Regions from separate parts of the Agrobacterium sp. LEGMi-208b genome, predicted to be linked through region 3. Evidence: predicted binding sites of a transcription regulator. Region 3 holds the regulator's gene; each other region holds the start of a gene.
The links. The regulator PhoB, encoded in region 3, activates phosphate uptake and scavenging genes when phosphate is short. The targets are predictions, from matches to a motif close to TGTCATNNANCTGTCAT.
Positions count from the first base shown of each region.

Region 1: a site for PhoB is predicted at 2,566-2,582, ahead of AC5YUO_RS14495 (UDP-2,3-diacylglucosamine diphosphatase). Genes of this name have one in related genera too.
Region 2: a site for PhoB is predicted at 2,043-2,059, ahead of AC5YUO_RS11915 (BtaA family protein). Genes of this name have one in related genera too.
Region 4: a site for PhoB is predicted at 2,446-2,462, ahead of AC5YUO_RS22700 (alkaline phosphatase). Genes of this name have one in related genera too.

Region 1 is NZ_CM183445.1:2,961,044-2,965,275, forward strand. Features, by position in the region: gene AC5YUO_RS14490 (NADP-dependent malic enzyme) at 94-2,409, opposite strand; gene AC5YUO_RS14495 (UDP-2,3-diacylglucosamine diphosphatase) at 2,637-3,476, shown strand; gene dgcA (N-acetyl-D-Glu racemase DgcA) at 3,732-4,232, opposite strand, start outside.
Region 2 is NZ_CM183445.1:2,465,962-2,470,193, reverse strand. Features, by position in the region: gene AC5YUO_RS11925 (LysE family translocator) at 49-684, shown strand; gene AC5YUO_RS11920 (transglycosylase SLT domain-containing protein) at 821-1,903, shown strand; gene AC5YUO_RS11915 (BtaA family protein) at 2,103-3,353, shown strand; gene AC5YUO_RS11910 (class I SAM-dependent methyltransferase) at 3,350-4,069, shown strand.
Region 3 is NZ_CM183445.1:1,173,159-1,177,390, reverse strand. Features, by position in the region: gene pstA (phosphate ABC transporter permease PstA) at 1-550, shown strand, start outside; gene pstB (phosphate ABC transporter ATP-binding protein PstB) at 565-1,380, shown strand; gene phoU (phosphate signaling complex protein PhoU) at 1,476-2,201, shown strand; gene phoB (phosphate regulon transcriptional regulator PhoB) at 2,232-2,915, shown strand; gene AC5YUO_RS05850 (GcrA family cell cycle regulator) at 3,296-3,829, opposite strand.
Region 4 is NZ_CM183446.1:1,776,033-1,780,264, reverse strand. Features, by position in the region: gene AC5YUO_RS22710 (ABC transporter ATP-binding protein) at 1-57, opposite strand, end outside; gene AC5YUO_RS22705 (hypothetical protein) at 62-526, opposite strand; gene AC5YUO_RS22700 (alkaline phosphatase) at 641-2,395, opposite strand; gene AC5YUO_RS22695 (TetR/AcrR family transcriptional regulator) at 2,528-3,121, opposite strand; gene AC5YUO_RS22690 (MFS transporter) at 3,244-4,232, shown strand, end outside.

The DNA.
Region 1 (4,232 bases), 1.3 Mb from region 3:
TATACTTCACGAAATCCGTGTTTCAGGAAGATAACATAAGCTGTTGCCGCAATGCGGCAACAGCATGTTCAAAATTGCGTTAATAGGCCTTCATCACATCGAAGGATGCGAAGCCTGAACGACGGCGAAGGCCGCCATGTTGACGACGCCGCGCGAGGTGACGCTGGGCGACAGGATGTGGGCGGGCAGGGCCGTGCCGAGCAGGATCGGGCCGACATGCAGGCCCTCCGTCAGCGTGCGGGTGACACCGAGCGTGATGTTGGCGGCATCGAGGTTCGGGAAAACCAGAAGGTTCGCTTCGCCGGTCAGCACGCTGTTCGGCATGGCGCGCTTGCGCAGCGCTTCCGAAAGCGCCGAGCCGCCCTGCATTTCGCCGTCCACTTCCAGTTCCGGTGCGGCTTCCTGCACGATTTTCAGCGCGCGGCGCATCTTGCGGGCGCTTTCGGAATCGCGCGAGCCGAAATTGGAGTGGCTGGCGAGCGCCACCTTCGGCGTGATGCCGAAGCGGCGGATTTCCTTGGCCGCGAGAATGGCCATTTCCGCCACTTCTTCGGAGGTCGGGTCGTAATTGACGAAAGTATCGGTGAGGAACAGCGCGCCCTGCTGGGTGATGAGCAGGCTGAGGCCGGCAAAGGAACGCACGCCTTCCTGCTTGCCGATGATCTGGTTCACGTCGCGCAGGTGGCGGTCATAACGGCCTTCGAGGCCGCAGATCAGCGCATCCGCTTCGCCACGCTTCACCGACAGCGCACCGATGACGGTCGTGTTGGTGCGCACGATGGTACGCGCCGCCTCCGGGTTGATGCCGGCGCGGCCGACAAGGGCGAAATAATCATCGACATAATCGCGGTAGCGCGGATCGTCTTCCGGATTGACCACGGCGAAATCGGTATTCGGACGGATGCGCAGGCCGAAGCGCTTCAGGCGCGTTTCGATGATCTGCGGGCGGCCGATCAGGATCGGGATGCCGGTGCCTTCTTCCAGCAGCACCTGGGCAGCGCGCAGCACGCGTTCGTCTTCGCCTTCGGCAAAGATGATGCGCTTCTTTTCGGCGGCCTTGGCGGCGTTGAAGACAGGCTTCATGATGAAGCCGGAGCGCCAGACGAAACGGTTCAGCTGGTCGAGATAGGCCTCGAAATCGGTGATCGGGCGGGTGGCGACGCCGCTTGCCGCCGCAGCGCGGGCAACGGCTGGCGCAATGCGCAGGATGAGGCGCGGATCGAACGGCGAGGGAATGAGGTAGTTCGGGCCGAAGATCGGCGTTTCGCCGCTATAGGCTCTCGCGGCCACTTCGGAGACTTCCTCACGCGCAAGCTCGGCGATGGCCTGCACGGCGGCCATCTTCATTTCCTCGTTGATCGTGGTTGCGCCGCAATCCAGCGCGCCGCGGAAGATGTAGGGGAAGCAGAGTACGTTGTTGACCTGGTTCGGGAAATCCGAACGGCCGGTGCAGATCATCGCATCCGGGCGGGCGGCACGGGCAGCTTCCGGCATGATTTCCGGATTGGGGTTGGCGAGCGCGAGGATCAGCGGATTTTCCGCCATGCGCTCCAGAAGTTCCGGCTTCAGCACGCCGGCGGCCGAAAGGCCGAGGAAGACATCGGCGCCGTCGATCGAGTCCGCCAGCACGCGCTTGTCGGTCTTCTGGGCGTAGACTTCCTTCCACTCGTCCATCAGCGTGTTGCGGCCGTCATAAACGAGGCCTTCGATGTCGTGGACCCAGATGTTTTCTTTCTTCGCGCCCATGGCGACAAGCAGGTTGAGGCAGGCAAGTGCTGCCGCACCCGCACCCGAGGCGACGATCTTGACGCTCGCGAGCGACTTGCCGGCCAGTTCCAGCGCGTTGGTGACGGCGGCGGCGACGATGATCGCGGTGCCGTGCTGGTCATCGTGGAAGACGGGGATATTCATCTTTTCGCGCAGCTGGCGTTCCACCTCGAAACATTCCGGCGCCTTGATGTCCTCAAGGTTGATGCCGCCGAAGGTGGGCTCCAGCGCCGCGATGGTCGACACCATGTCGTTGATGCCCGGCGCATCGATTTCGATGTCGAAAACGTCGATACCGGCGAATTTCTTGAAGAGGACGGCCTTGCCTTCCATGACCGGTTTGGACGCGAGCGGGCCGATATTGCCGAGGCCGAGCACGGCGGTGCCGTTGGAGATGACAGCGACGAGATTGGCGCGCGCTGTATAATCCGCTGCCATTTCCGGATTTTCATGAATGGCGAGACAGGGGGCGGCGACACCCGGCGAATAGGCGAGCGCCAGATCGCGCTGGTTGCCAAGCGGCTTGGTGGCCTGGATTTCCAGCTTGCCGGGGCGCGGATAGCGGTGGAAAAAGAGCGCCTGTTCCTCGATGTCGGCCTTTGCCGTGTTGGCGGGCGTGTTGTTCTTATCGTGAGAGGTCATTTTCCACCGTCATGTCTGGTTCAATTCCGGCCCCCTGAATACAACAAACTTTCCCGTGGTACAGCCGTTATTTGACCGCACCTTATGCAAATGCGGCCACGGCTTATTCGCGTTTTCGTGAAGGCTTTCGTCATATTCCCTATAAAAACCGGCGTCTGTCATGTTGCTGAAACACGAGTCTGGTTCTGAGAGGTAAGAAAGCCGCAGGGACGCAACCGAACAGGGGGATGAAATCCGTGGCCGGTCAAATCGAAACCAGACAGTTCAGAACGCTTTTCATTTCGGATGTTCATCTCGGCTCCAAGGCGGCCAAGACGGACTATCTGCTCGACTTCCTGAAATATCACGAGGCCGAGACGATCATTCTCGTCGGCGACATCGTCGACGGCTGGCGCCTGCGCCGCAGCTGGTACTGGCCGCAGGGCTGCAACGACGTGGTGCAGAAGCTCTTGCGCAAGGCCCGCAAGGGCACGCGCATCGTCTATATTCCCGGCAATCACGATGAATTCCTGCGGGAGTTCCCCGGCATGCATTTCGGCGGCATCGAAGTGGCCGAACGCATGATCCACGAGGCGGCCGACGGCAAGAAATACCTCATCATCCATGGCGACGAGTTCGACGTGGTGGTGCGCAACGCCCGCCTGCTCGCTTATCTCGGCGACTGGGCCTATGATGCGGCGATAGCCATCAACATCGCCATCGCCGCCGTGCGCCGCCGCATCGGCCTGCCTTACTGGTCGTTTTCGGCCTGGGCCAAGCTGCAGGTCAAACACGCCGTCAATTTCATCGGCGAATTCCAGCGCGTGGTCGCCGAAGAGGCGCGCCGCAACAATGTCGATGGCGTGATCTGTGGTCACATTCACCATGCTGTCATGGAAGACATGGACGGCATTCGCTACATCAACACCGGCGACTGGGTGGAAAGCTGCACGGCGATCGCCGAAAATGCCGATGGCAGCTTCGAGTTGATCACCTGGATGCAGACCAGCGACGTCACCGCCGAGCAGGCATCGGACGGGATGGAGCCAGTGGATATTCCGGGGTTGATTGGCAAGCACGCGGCCTGATTGGGGCCTGCGGGCTAAAGGGATAACTGGCCTTCGGTGTTTCCTTGCGATCAATGCGCGCTCGTGTGGGACGAGTGGATGCCGCTTGTTTCTTCTCCCCGCCGGGGAGAAGGTCGCGGCAGCGGGATGAGGGGGCAAGCTCTCCGAAATCCGGCAACGGTGCCCCCTCATCCGACCCTTCGGGCCACCTTCTCCCCGGCGGGGAGAAGAAACCAGTGGCGGCGTTGCGCCTCATCTGGTTTTAATTTCCGGGGCTTACCCCCACAATTCCGGCCGCGCCGGATAAACCAACGAACCCTCATAAACCAGCCCCAGCGCACGATCCTGCGCCAACAGCAGCGGCCCGTCGAGATCGGCGAAGGCGGTTCCCTGCGCCGCCAGCACGGCGGGCGCCATGCCGAGCGAGGTGCCGAGCATGCAGCCGACCATGATGGTGAAGCCGAGCCGCTCCGCTTCCGCCTTCATGATGAGCGCCTCGGTCAGACCGCCGGTCTTGTCGAGCTTGATGTTGATCGCATCGTAACGATCGCGAAGGCCGGCGAGGTCCTTTGTCGAATGCACGCTTTCATCGGCGCAGATCAGCACCGGATGGTCGATGCGGGAAAGGATGGCATCCTTGCCGGCGGGAAGCGGCTGCTCGATCAGCGATATCTTCAATTCCGCCGCAAGCCGCAGATAATATTCGATATTATCATCATTCCAGCCCTCATTGGCGTCGATGATGATGCGCGCCTCGGGCGCTGCGGCGCGCACGGC
Region 2 (4,232 bases), 1.3 Mb from region 3:
ACGATAGTCTAAAATAAGACGGCGACAGGGAGGGCAAGGAGGAAGAGAATGTCTGGACAGGCGTGGCTGATTTTCTGTGCAGCATGTGCCGTTGTGTTCGCACTCCCCTCTCCCCTTGTATTCTCTGTCGCCTCCTATGCCGCCATTCGCGGCAAAAAGACGGTCTTCGCTTCCGTTATCGGCGGCGCACTCGGCATCGTCACGGCCATGACGATTTCCGCCATTCCGGTGGCCGGTCTCGTCTGGCTGCCGCAATCCTTCGTGGAAATCGTGCAATGGGCCGGCATCGGCTGGCTGATGCTGTTTCTCCTGTGGACCTTCGCCACCCCCGCCGCCCAGGCGGCCAATGCCGACAATGACAATCTGCCGGGCAAATCCTGGAGCGGTATCTTCCGCGATTGTTACGCCATTGCCGCCCTGCGCCCGCGCTACTTCACTTTCTTTCTCGCGCTGCTACCGCAATTCGTGTCCACCTCCGGCAATGCAATTGAAACGCTTGCCATGGCGCAGGCCGCCATCCTGCTTCTGGCGCTTGTGATTTTAACCGCGCAGGCGCTGTTTGCCGGCTCCACTCTGGCGCTGGTGCGCCGCATGTCGGGCGATAAAAAAATCCGGCCGAAATACCGCACCCACTTCATTTCCGGCCGCGCCGTCAGCGCCGGATACAGGCGCATCGCGGCCTGAAAAACCGCCCGAAAGCCGGGGAGAAACGTCCCGGCTTGCCGCTATCCTTACAATAGGTTAATGAAGGCTCGACGGGACACTGCCTGCTTCGCTCGACGCGGGGGTATCGAAAGACAGGCATAACGAAGGCGGCAACATGCGAAATTCGGGAAAATTCCGCGGAAGAAGTGCACTTCTTCTGTCTTCCACCGTGGGTCTGGCACTGGCATTGAGCGCATGCACCAGCGTCGAATATACCGCGAAGGAAGGGCCGGACGGCCCGAAGATTGCAACAGTCAATCCCGCTGCCACGCCTGCGCAAACATCGGCGCCGCCGGCAACGGCCGAAGCCGCAGCGGGCGCGACCCCGGCAGCAGCGGCGGTGCAGACCGCCGAAACCGCAACCTCTTCCCAGCCTGCGGCACTTCCCACCGCCGTCGCCGTCAAGGGCGGACGCGTGGCTCTGCCGCCGGCTTCTGAAATTGCCGCAGCCGCCGCCATCGCCGCCCAGATGCAACCGCAGCAGAACGAGGTCGCTCAGGCAAGCGTGACGACATCTGCACCGACAACGGCCGCAGCCCTTGCGCCGACAAGCGCCACTCCAGCGGCGACAGCCATCGAAACGGCGGATCTGGCGGCAAGACCGGCCGCCCACAATGCCGCAGCCGATCTGCCGCAGGTGGTTGCCGTCAAGGGCAGCTTCCCGCCGGCACCGCCGCCGCCCGGTTCGCCCTCCATCGGCACCGAACTGACAGCCGAACGGAAAGTCATTCCGCTGCCGAAGCCGGACAGCTCGGTTCTCGCCTATGCCGCCGGCCCGACCAATGCCGCGCTTGCCGCCATCCGTCAGAACGAATCAATGACGGCGCCGCTCAATTCCGCACCCGCCGGACGCGAAAAGCTGAGCGGGCTGATTACCAAATACGCCACCATGTATGACGTGCCGGAAGATCTGGTTCACCGCGTGGTGCAGCGTGAAAGCCGCTATAATCCCGGTGCCTATAGCAGCGGCAATTTCGGCCTGATGCAGATCCGGCACGCCACCGCCCGCTCGATGGGCTTCGATGGCCCCGCCTCCGGCCTGTTCGATGCGGAAACCAACCTCAAATACGCCGTCAAATATCTGCGCGGCGCATGGGTTGTGGCGGGCAACGACCGCGATAACGCGGTCCGGCTTTATGCTCGTGGTTATTATTACGACGCCAAGCGCAAGGGCATGTTGCACGTTCTGCGCAAGTGATGGCCTCCGGCTCTGTTATGCGAATGCAACCACGCGGCTTTTCTTAAGCCGCCGGGTGTTTTCATTTCATCATCCTGATTGGGCGGCGCAGGCCGGTTTTCCACCGACCTCCCTATTCCCCGCCTTTGCCCACAGCCCCTGTCATCAAATTGTAGTGTCACGGCTGTAGACGCCTCTCAATCGACTGAGAGGTGAACATATGACGAGTGCGGCACCCAAGACCGGCTTCAGCAAGAACACGAAACTGAAGTCCGCATTGCTCCAGCACAAGGCACTCTCCAAAAGCGGTCTGTCCGAGCGCTTCTTCGGCGTCCTCTTTTCCGGCCTCGTCTATCCGCAGATATGGGAAGACCCCGAAATCGACATGGAAGCGATGGAGCTTGGCGAAGGTCATCGCATCGTCACCATAGGTTCGGGCGGCTGCAACATGCTGGCCTATCTCTCCCGCAACCCCGCCAGCATCGATGTGGTTGACCTCAACCCGCATCACATCGCGCTGAACAAGCTGAAGCTCGCCGCCTTCCGCCATCTGCCGGCGCACCAGGATGTGGTGCGGCACTTCGGCCGCGCCAACACTCGCAGCAACAGCCACGGTTATGACCGCTTCATCGCCGAGCATCTCGACGCGACGACAAAGGCCTATTGGTCGAAGCGCACCCTTTCCGGCCGCCGCCGCATCTCGGTGTTCGACAGGAACATCTATCGTACCGGCCTGCTCGGCCGCTTCATCGGCGCCGGCCATCTCATGGCCCGGCTGCATGGCGTGAAGCTCACCGAAATGGCGAAGACCCGCACCTTGGACGAACAGCGCCAGTTTTTCGACAGCAAGGTGGCGCCGCTGTTCGACAAGCCGGTGGTGCGCTGGCTGACGAAGCGCAAAAGCTCGCTCTTCGGCCTCGGCATTCCGCCGCGCCAATATGACGAGCTGGCGAGCCTTTCCGCCAATGGCACGGTCGCCTCCGTGCTCAAGGAGCGCTTGGAAAAGCTCGCCTGCAACTTCCCGCTCAGCGACAATTATTTCGCCTGGCAGGCCTTCGCGCGCCGTTATCCCGAGCCGCATGAGGGCGCGCTGCCCGCTTATCTCAAGCCGGAATATTACGAGACGATCCGCAACAATACGGCGCGCGTCGCCGTACACCACGCCACCTATACCGAGCTTCTTTCCCGCAAGCCGGCAAGCGCAGTCGACCGCTATATCCTCCTCGATGCGCAGGACTGGATGACGGACACGCAGCTTAACGAATTATGGTCGCAGATCAGCCGCACCGCCGCTTCGGGCGCGCGCGTCATCTTCCGCACCGCAGCCGAAAAGAGCGTCATCGAAGGCCGGCTTTCGCCTGATATCCGCAACCAGTGGGTCTATCTCGAAGAGCGCTCCAACGAGCTCAACGCCATGGACCGCTCCGCCATCTATGGCGGCTTCCATATCTACCAGAGGGCTATGGCATGAAAACCATCGGCGAGAATGTGGGCCTTGCAGACAGCGCGCATGCGAGCCTGATGGACCGCATGTATCGCCACCAGCGGCATATCTACGATATCACCCGCAAATATTACCTTCTCGGCCGCGACAGGACCATTTCCGGCCTCGACGTGCCGAAGGGCGGCACGCTGCTGGAAGTGGGCTGCGGCACCGGCCGCAACCTGCTACTCGCCAGCCGCAAGTTTCCGGACGCGAAGCTTTTCGGCCTAGACATCTCCGCCGAAATGTTGCTGACCGCGTCCGAGAATTTTTCCGGCAAGGCGGAACGCCCCATTCTGCGTGTGGCCGATGCCACTGCTTTTCGCGCTTCAGAATTCGGCCAGACCGACGGCTTCGATCGCGTCATGATCCCCTATGCGCTGTCGATGATACCGGACTGGGAAAAGGCGATCGAACAGGCGCTCACGGCGCTGAAACCCGGCGGTTCGCTGCATATCGTCGATTTCGGCCAGCAGGAACAATTGCCGAAGTGGTTCCGCACCCTTCTGCAAGCCTGGCTCGCGCGTTTTCACGTCACGCCCCGCGCCAATCTCCGTTATGTTCTGGCCAATATGGCCGGCCGCTTTGACGGCAATCTCGAATTCGAGGAAATTGCCCGGGGTTATGCGTGGCGGGCGATCATCACTCTTCCGGTCGTTGAAGCGCAGCAGCCGAAAATCCACCGCATATTGGCCGACGCCTGATTCCCGAAGAGTTACGCATCGCGCCAGGCCGCAAGGGGTGTCGCTTTCGGGGCTCCTGCCGGGTCAGATTTCCGCAGTAAAACCGCAAATCGCTTCAAATCCAGCGACTTGCGAGGTGCAAAAAGCACGTTGCCCCTTGCCATATCAGTTTGTTTACCATGTT
Region 3 (4,232 bases):
TCTTATCGAGGTGAATATCAACAATCTCGCGGCCGTTCCTTCGATCGTTTACGGTCTGCTCGGTCTCTCGGTCTTCATCAACTTCATGGGCTTTCCGCGGTCGGCTTCGCTGGTCGGTGGTCTCGTCCTGACGCTGATGACCCTGCCGACGATCATCATCGCGACCCGCGCAGCCCTCAAAGCCGTGCCGCCGTCGATCCGCGCCGCAGCCCTCGGTCTCGGCGCGTCCAAGATGCAGACGATTTTCCATCATGTGCTGCCGCTTGCCATGCCCGGCATCCTGACCGGCACCATCATCGGTCTCGCCCACGCGCTGGGCGAAACGGCGCCGCTGCTGCTGATCGGCATGGTGGCATTCGTCGCGAATTACCCGACAACGCCGATGGATCCGTCCACGGCCCTGCCGGTGCAGATTTACATGTGGGCGAACGAAGCCGAGCGCGCCTTTGTCGAAAGGACATCCGGCGCTATCATCATCCTGCTTTTGTTCCTCATCGTCATGAATGTTGGCGCAATCCTGTTGCGTCGCCGCTTCGAACGGCGCTGGTAGAGGGAGCTTGAGCAATGAACATGTTGTCGGAAGCAGCAGTTGAAAAGGCGCTGGACAAGAAAATGAATGAAGTCTCATACAAGATGATCGGCAAGGACGTTTCGGTTTATTACGGCGAGAAGCGCGCGCTTTACGACGTGAACCTCAACGTTCGGGAAAATACGGTGACCGCGTTGATCGGCCCGTCCGGCTGCGGTAAATCCACCTTCCTGCGTACCCTGAACCGTATGAATGATACGATCGACGGCTGCCGGGTCACCGGCAAGATCACGCTCGACACCGACGATATTTACGATCAGCAGATCGACGTCGTGGAACTGCGCGCCCGTGTCGGCATGGTGTTCCAGAAGCCGAACCCCTTTCCGAAGTCGATCTACGAGAATATTTCCTACGGCCCGCGCATCCACGGTCTCGCCCGCAACAAGGCGGATATGGACCAGATCGTCGAGCAGAGCCTGCAGAAGGCGGGTCTCTGGAACGAGGTGAAGGATCGCCTGCACGAATCCGGCACCGGCCTTTCCGGTGGTCAGCAGCAGCGTCTGTGCATTGCCCGCGCGGTTGCCGTCAGCCCGGAAGTGATCCTGATGGACGAGCCCTGCTCGGCGCTCGACCCGATTGCGACCGCAAAGGTCGAGGAGCTGATCCACGAGCTGCGCACCAATTACACGATCGTCATCGTCACACACTCCATGCAGCAGGCGGCCCGTGTTTCCCAGCGCACGGCCATGTTCCATCTTGGCCATCTTGTCGAGGAAAACGAAACCGACAAGATGTTCACCAATCCCGACGATCAGCGCACGCAGGATTACATCATGGGCCGCTTCGGCTGATCCCGGCCGGCGCTTTATCGAAACCGAACAAGACTGGTGCCTCTGCCGTGCCCGCTCTGGGCACGCGCATGCAGGCCAAGCCGGAGGACTAGACCATGACACAGACAACGACCCATTCGCATATCGTTTCCGTCTATGACGATGAATTGAAGTTTCTGACGCGCCGCATCGCGGAAATGGGCGGTCTTGCGGAACAGATGTGCGCCGACGCCGTGCGTGCGCTCGTCAATTCCGATGCCGCACTTGCGCAGAAGGTCATTTCCGACGATACGATCCTCGACCATTCCGAGCGGGAGATCGGCGACAAGGCCATCGTCACCATCGCCAGACGTCAGCCGATGGCGGCCGATCTTCGCGAGATCATCGGCACCCTGCGTATCGCCGGCGACCTCGAGCGCGTCGGTGATCTCGGTAAGAACACCGCCAAGCGCGTCATCGCGGTTGCCGGAACCGGCGTGCCGCGCAAGCTCGCCCGCGGCATCGAGCATCTGTCGGAGCTGGCACTGGTGCAGCTCAAGGAAGTCCTTGACGTCTATTCCACACGCTCCGCCGAGAAGGCCAATGCCATCCGCGAGCGCGACGAGGAAATCGACGCCATGTATACGTCGCTCTTCCGCGAGCTTCTGACCTACATGATGGAAGATCCGCGCAACATCACCACCTGCACGCATCTTCTTTTCTGCGCCAAGAACATCGAGCGTATCGGCGACCACGCCACCAATATCGCCGAAACGATCTATTACATGACCACCGGCAGCCAGCCGGAGGGCGAGCGTCCGAAGGACGACAGTTCCAACACGCTCGGTTCGGTGACCGAGTAACAGACAAGCAGCGGCTTGCGGAGTTAGCATATGGTGCCCAAGATTGCAGTTGTGGAAGACGAGGAAGCGCTAAGCGTCCTGCTTCGTTACAATCTCGAGGCTGAGGGATATGACGTCGACACGATACCCCGTGGCGACGAGGCGGAAATCAGGCTGCAGGAGCGTATTCCGGATCTTCTCATCCTGGACTGGATGTTGCCCGGCGTTTCCGGCATCGAACTGTGCCGGCGGCTTAGAATGCGGCCGGAAACCGAACGCCTGCCCATCATCATGCTGACGGCGCGCGGCGAGGAAAGCGAACGGGTTCGTGGCCTCGCCACCGGCGCCGACGATTATGTCGTCAAGCCGTTCTCGACGCCGGAACTCATGGCCCGCGTCAAGGCCATGCTGCGCCGGGCTCGTCCTGAGGTTCTGTCTTCGGTGCTGAAATGCGGTGATATCGAACTGGATCGCGAGACCCATCGCGTTCACCGGAAAAGCCGCGAAGTGCGCCTCGGCCCGACGGAGTTCCGGCTGCTGGAATTCCTGATGACCTCTCCGGGCCGGGTATTCTCCCGCTCGCAATTGCTGGATGGCGTCTGGGGCCACGATATCTATGTGGATGAGCGTACCGTCGACGTGCATGTCGGACGTCTGCGCAAGGCGCTCAATTTTTCGCATATGCAGGATGTCATCCGCACCGTGCGCGGTGCTGGATATTCGATGGAAGCCTGAGCAAAACCGAAACCGATGGTTTCACTCGGGATAATTCCCCAAAAATCAGAAGGCCCGGGACCGGAATGGGTGTCGGGCCTTTCGATTTTGAACCTTCCGCAAATGCGGCACCCCTGTCATTCTTGGGGGCGATAGACGGTTCGCTGAGATTTGGACTGCGCAGAGAAGCCAGTCAGGAAGGGCGCGGCACGCCGCCGACGAATTCAGAGCATTTGCAGTAAGGGACGCTTCGCGGTTTGCGTCCGCAGATTGCGCAAGAACAAGGATTGGAGCGCCTCTTAAACAACGCGTGCTGCAAGGAGGAACCGCCTTGAATTTTCCCACAAAAAAACGGGCCCGAAGGCCCGTAGTTTTTGAGTGTCAAATGCGTGCCGCAACACTCAAGCCTTGCGACGCTCGCTTACCGGCTGGTAGGCAAGCTTTGCATGGAACTTGCAATAGGGCGAAGATTCCAGTGCTTCACAACCGCAGAAATGGAAATCGTCTTTCAAGGGGTCGCCGACCGGCCACTTGCAGGTGCGCTCCGTCAGTTCCGTCAGCGTCAGGCGACGGGAAATTGGCGTAACCACGTTCTTGGAAGGAACGTATTCGAGAACTTCGGCGGTCTCGATATCGATCTCCTCGTGCAGCGCGGTTGCCGCGTTGGAGCGGTTCAAGGCCCGTGCGGGGGCAGCGCTGACGCGGGTTGCGAAATTCGTCGCGCGTGGGGCAGGGGCGGCAGCGCGCTTGGGCGCGGAACGCGCCGAAGTCACCGGGCCGCCGGCCTTCACGCGGCCAGGCAGGTTAAGGCGATGGACCTTGCCGATTACGGCATTGCGGCTGACACCGCCCAGCTGTGCCGCTATCTGGCTGGCGCTAAGCCCCTCGGACCACAATTTCTTGAGTTTTTCGACCCGCTCGTCTGTCCAGTTCATGCCGCTTCTCCGCTCGTCGCGTATAATGTCGGCAGAATCCCTCTCCGTCTCGCGGGCGTGCCGCGAGCGTGGTTTCCGCCGGATTTTTGGTGACTAGTTCCGCCGCAATGCAGTCTAGTAATTAGCGATTAACCTAGTGCCAGCCTGACTCTGTGGCAAGAGTCGGGGGAATCATCTGGAATCGATTTTCCGGTTTTCCCCAACTTGCTGGCGAGTTGAGTCTGAAAGGCAACACCTTGGGCCTCACCGGCCACCTCCTACTAGTGCTTGAGAAGCCCGGGAAACGCGGACTTTTGTTGACATCGGCAGGCGAAGTGACAATAGTGCCCCTGCCGCCGCGAGGCGGCATTTTTGATTTTCAGGCAAGGGATAACCCCGAAGGCCTATTGACAACGTCTGACAG
Region 4 (4,232 bases), on a different replicon from region 3:
CGGCGCCGCGAGACCGGGAAAGGACACGGCAAGATGATCTATCTTCAGGGACAGCATGGTCTCAAACCGTCGCGTATTCTGCCTGGCGAATGCGCAGCAGGCTGACGAAGCCGGTATCGGGATCCGTCCACGAGCCGGTTTCCAAGGTGCCACGCACTTCGATGGTCTGGCTGGGCTGGGTAAAGGTCTGCTTTTCGCCGAGATAAACCACGACGATATTGTCCGGCCAGTCAGAATCGGTGGAGCAAAAAGGGCAGATCGACATGGGTATTTCGGTCAGCACGAAAAACTGCGCTTCGGCCTTCAGCGGCGGCGCCATGAAACCGCGCATGGCGATATCCTTGCCGTTCAGCTGCTTGACCTTTTCGGAAAATTCCAGCCCGAGGACGCTGACCTTGCCGTAGAGTTCGTCAAAGGTGAGGTCGCTTTTCGCCTGCGCGCGCGTGCCGGCGGCCAGCAGCGGCAGACCGGCAATGAGACCCAGTGTCTGGCGGCGGTTGAACCGTGCCTGATCAGGCTTGCCCATGACCATTCTCCTTCTTGAAAGGTCCTTCATCGCCAGCCGACAGGGCCGGCAATGCAAGACCGGAAATGACGACGAGGGCACGCCATGGCGGCGCGCCCTCGCCCCGTTCAGATCTTAGTTGGTCTGCTTGGCGCCGAGTGCGAGCGCCTCAGCGAGACCCTTGTAGACATCGCTCTGTTCCATGTAACCGCGGAAGCCTTCGGCACCCGGGCCTTCGGCCTGCAGCACGACGTCATCCACCGCGTGGACACCGCTGTCCGAGCTCTTCGGAATGATGCCGGTGACGAGCACGGCACCGGGAACATCCTTGTACTGCTCGTTGGCGATGTATTCCTTCTTTTCGTTCTGGATGGCCGGTGCAAAGGGGCCATCGAGCTTCGGACGGAAGGTTTCGTAGTGGTCCGGACCGTTATTGGCGTTCAGGAACAGGCGACGCGAAACATCGACACTGTCCGGATAGCCATCGCCGTCCTTGTCTTCGTAGTTCGGGAAACCGGCTTCGGCATAGGTGCCGACCTTTTCGCGCATGTCGGTGCCTGGCTTGTTGTCATCAACGGTGCCGATGATGGAAACGCCATGCGTGTGGTCGCCGGTGACGATGATCAGCGTATCGGGGTTCTTCGCCGCAAATTCGCGGGCAATGCCGATGGTCTTGTCGAATTCGATGGTATCGACAACGGCGCGATCCCAGTCGAGCGGGTGGGACATCTTGTCGACATTGGCCGCTTCAACCATCAGGAAGAAACCTTCCGGGTTCTTCGAGAGATTGTCGAGCGCAACCTTGGTCATCTCAACGAGACCGGGCTGATCCGGGAACTTGGCCGTGGTGCCCTTCTTCAGGAATTCGCGGTCAAGCGTGGTGTCCATGTTGCCAGTGTGGAACAGGCCGAGGATCTTGCCGGTATTGGTGCCCGAAGCCGCTGCGAGTTCCGCCTTGCTGGTCGCCAGCGTGTAGCCGGCTTCCTTGAACATGGCGATATAGTCCTTGTCGTCCTTGCGCTTGGAACCCGCGGTGGCCTGCGGCAGGAAATAAGCGGAGCCGCCGCCAAGAAGCACATCCGGCTTCACGTCGAACAGCATGCCGTTGATCTCGGCCTTGTCGCCGCGCTTGCGGGTGTGGGCGACGACGGCAGCCGGCGTCGCATCCTGCACTTCGGCGGTCGAGATGATGCCGATCGACTTCTTGGTCTGGCGGCGCAGCGCTTCGGCCAGCGTTTCCACCTTCGGATCGTCAAGCGAGGCCGGGGTGCGGTCGGCATAAACGCCGATGGCGTTCACGGCGGTCTTGTGACCGGTCATGTAAGCCGACATGGTGTTGGCGCTGTCGGTGGCGACGGCGTCGGTGGCGGAGGTGCCGATGAAGGCGACCGGCGGCACGTCATCCATGTTGAGACGGCCATTGGCCTTGCCCTCGGTCATGCCCTTGGACATGATGCGGGCGGCGGTGCGATGCGCAACCGAAAGACCGTCGGCGATCAGGAAGATGACGTTCTTGGCCTTTGCCTGGGCGGGCGTGCCATAAACGGCCCAGGTCACGCTCTTGGTTTCGGAACCGGCCGAAACTTCAACCTTGTAGTCACCGGCATTGGCAAGCGTGACGCCACGCAGGATGACGGCCGAGCCAAGAACCTTGTCCTTGTTCTTTTCTTCGGCGACGAACTCGGCATCCTTGCCGAGAGCGGCCTTGTAATCCTGGCCGTTGACGGTGATCTTGACGTCTTCCGGCTTCACGACGGAAGCGAACTCGACTTTAAAATCAAACGGCGAACCCGTCAGGATCGTAGCACGATCAAGCGGATAGACCTCGGCAGCCTGAGCGGCGCCGGCAAGAACGGTCGTAGCGACCAAAGCGGCAACAATTTTGCGCATATTCCCCTCGCGAGCCATGTGAAAACCACAATCTCTCCTAGACCCGCCAGATGACAGTTGCATGACTTGCGGGCGCCCATATCCCGAAAGCGGACGTTGAAGGGGAATTTACCGGGCCTCGTGAAACCCGGATCAGTCTTTCCTGATCCGCAAACCGTCGAGCAGGGTCCGGAAACTTTCCACGGCTCGTTTCGAGGTCGTTTCGGGGTCGTCTGAATTCGCTATCCATTGGGCGGCACTGCTGCTTGCCGCATTGATGAAACGGGCGCATGCCTCCGGATCGACATCGACGATGGTCCCCTCCTCTTTCAGCGCGTCGAGGCTTCGCGCGACAGCCGAAATACAGCCATTGGCGTTTGGCCAGCGGGACGGGTCACCCAGCACGGCCGGCCCGTCGCGGAACATGATCCGCTGGATCTCCGGCTCGAGGGCCATGCGGACATAACCCACATTCTCCTCGACGAAACCCTCCCACCGGGTGGCAGCCCTGGACGAAATCTCACAGAGCCTCGTCGTCATTTCCGCGTCGATCTCTGCCACGACAGCCAGCAGCAGGCCCTTCTTGTCGCCGAAATGGTGATAGAGCGCACCGCGGGTGAGACCGGCCTCGGCGGTGAAGTCGTCCATCGATGCTTCCGCATAACCGATGCTGCCAAAGGCCTTGCGGCCGGCAGCCAGAAGCTTCGCCCGCGTCTCGGCAATCATTTCGCTGCGAGGTTTGCGCATTTTCTCTCCATTCTCCACATACACCGCGTATATTAGTTGACATACGCCACGTATGCAATTATCTCATTTCACATACGCCACGTATGTGTGTGGTGGATACCCTCAGAACAAGGTGCATCCCGATGGCTAATCCATACAGAGAAATTTTCCGTGCTCCAGGAGCAAAAGGTTTTTCCGCCGCTGGTTTCTTTGCCCGCCTTCCCATTGCCATGGCCCCGATCGGTATCGTCGCCATGCTGTCGCAAACCCATGGCGAATATTGGCTGGCCGGCGCCGTCTCCGCAACCTTTGCGCTCACCAATGCCGCCGTCTCCCCGCAAATCTCCCGGCTGGTGGATCGCAAGGGGCAGAGCCGTGTGCTCATCCCGGCGACCATCGTTTCGGTCATCGCCTTTGCGGCGCTGATTATCGCGACAAATCAGAGATGGCCCGCCTGGACGCTGTTCCTCTCCGCCTTTCTCGCCGCTGCCATGCCGAGCATTCCCGCCATGATGCGCGCCCGCTGGACGGAAATCTTCCGCGACCGGCCGGAGCTGAATACCGCTTTCGCCTTTGAATCCGCCGCCGACGAACTTGTCTACATTTCCGGCGCCTCGCTTTCCGTCGGCCTTGCCGTTTCACTCTTTCCGGAAGCCGGCATGATGATCAGCACCGCCTTTCTGGCGCTCGGCACCTTTGCCTTCCTTCTGCAACGCTCGACCGAGCCCAAGGTGCGGCCGGTTGAAAGCGGCCGCCCGCAGCGTTCGGCCATCTCCCTGCGCCCGGTCCAGATCATAACGCTTGCCCTGATCTTCGTCGGCTCGACCTTCGCCACGGCCGAAGTTAGCGCCGTCGCAATCACCAAGGCGCTTGGCCAACCGGAAGCCGCCAGCCTCGTCATCGGTGTCTATGCCATCGGCTCCTTCGTGGTCGGCCTCATTCTCGGCGCGCTCAATCCCAAAATGCCGTTGCAGCGTCAGTTGCTGATCGCCGTCAGCGTGCTTGCGCTCACCGCGCTGCCACTCCTCGTCGCCAATACCAGCGTTGCCCTGCTCGCCTTTGCCGTTTTCCTCAGCGGCGTTGCGATCTCGCCGATCTTCATCACGTCATTCGGCCTGATCGAGCGCCGCGT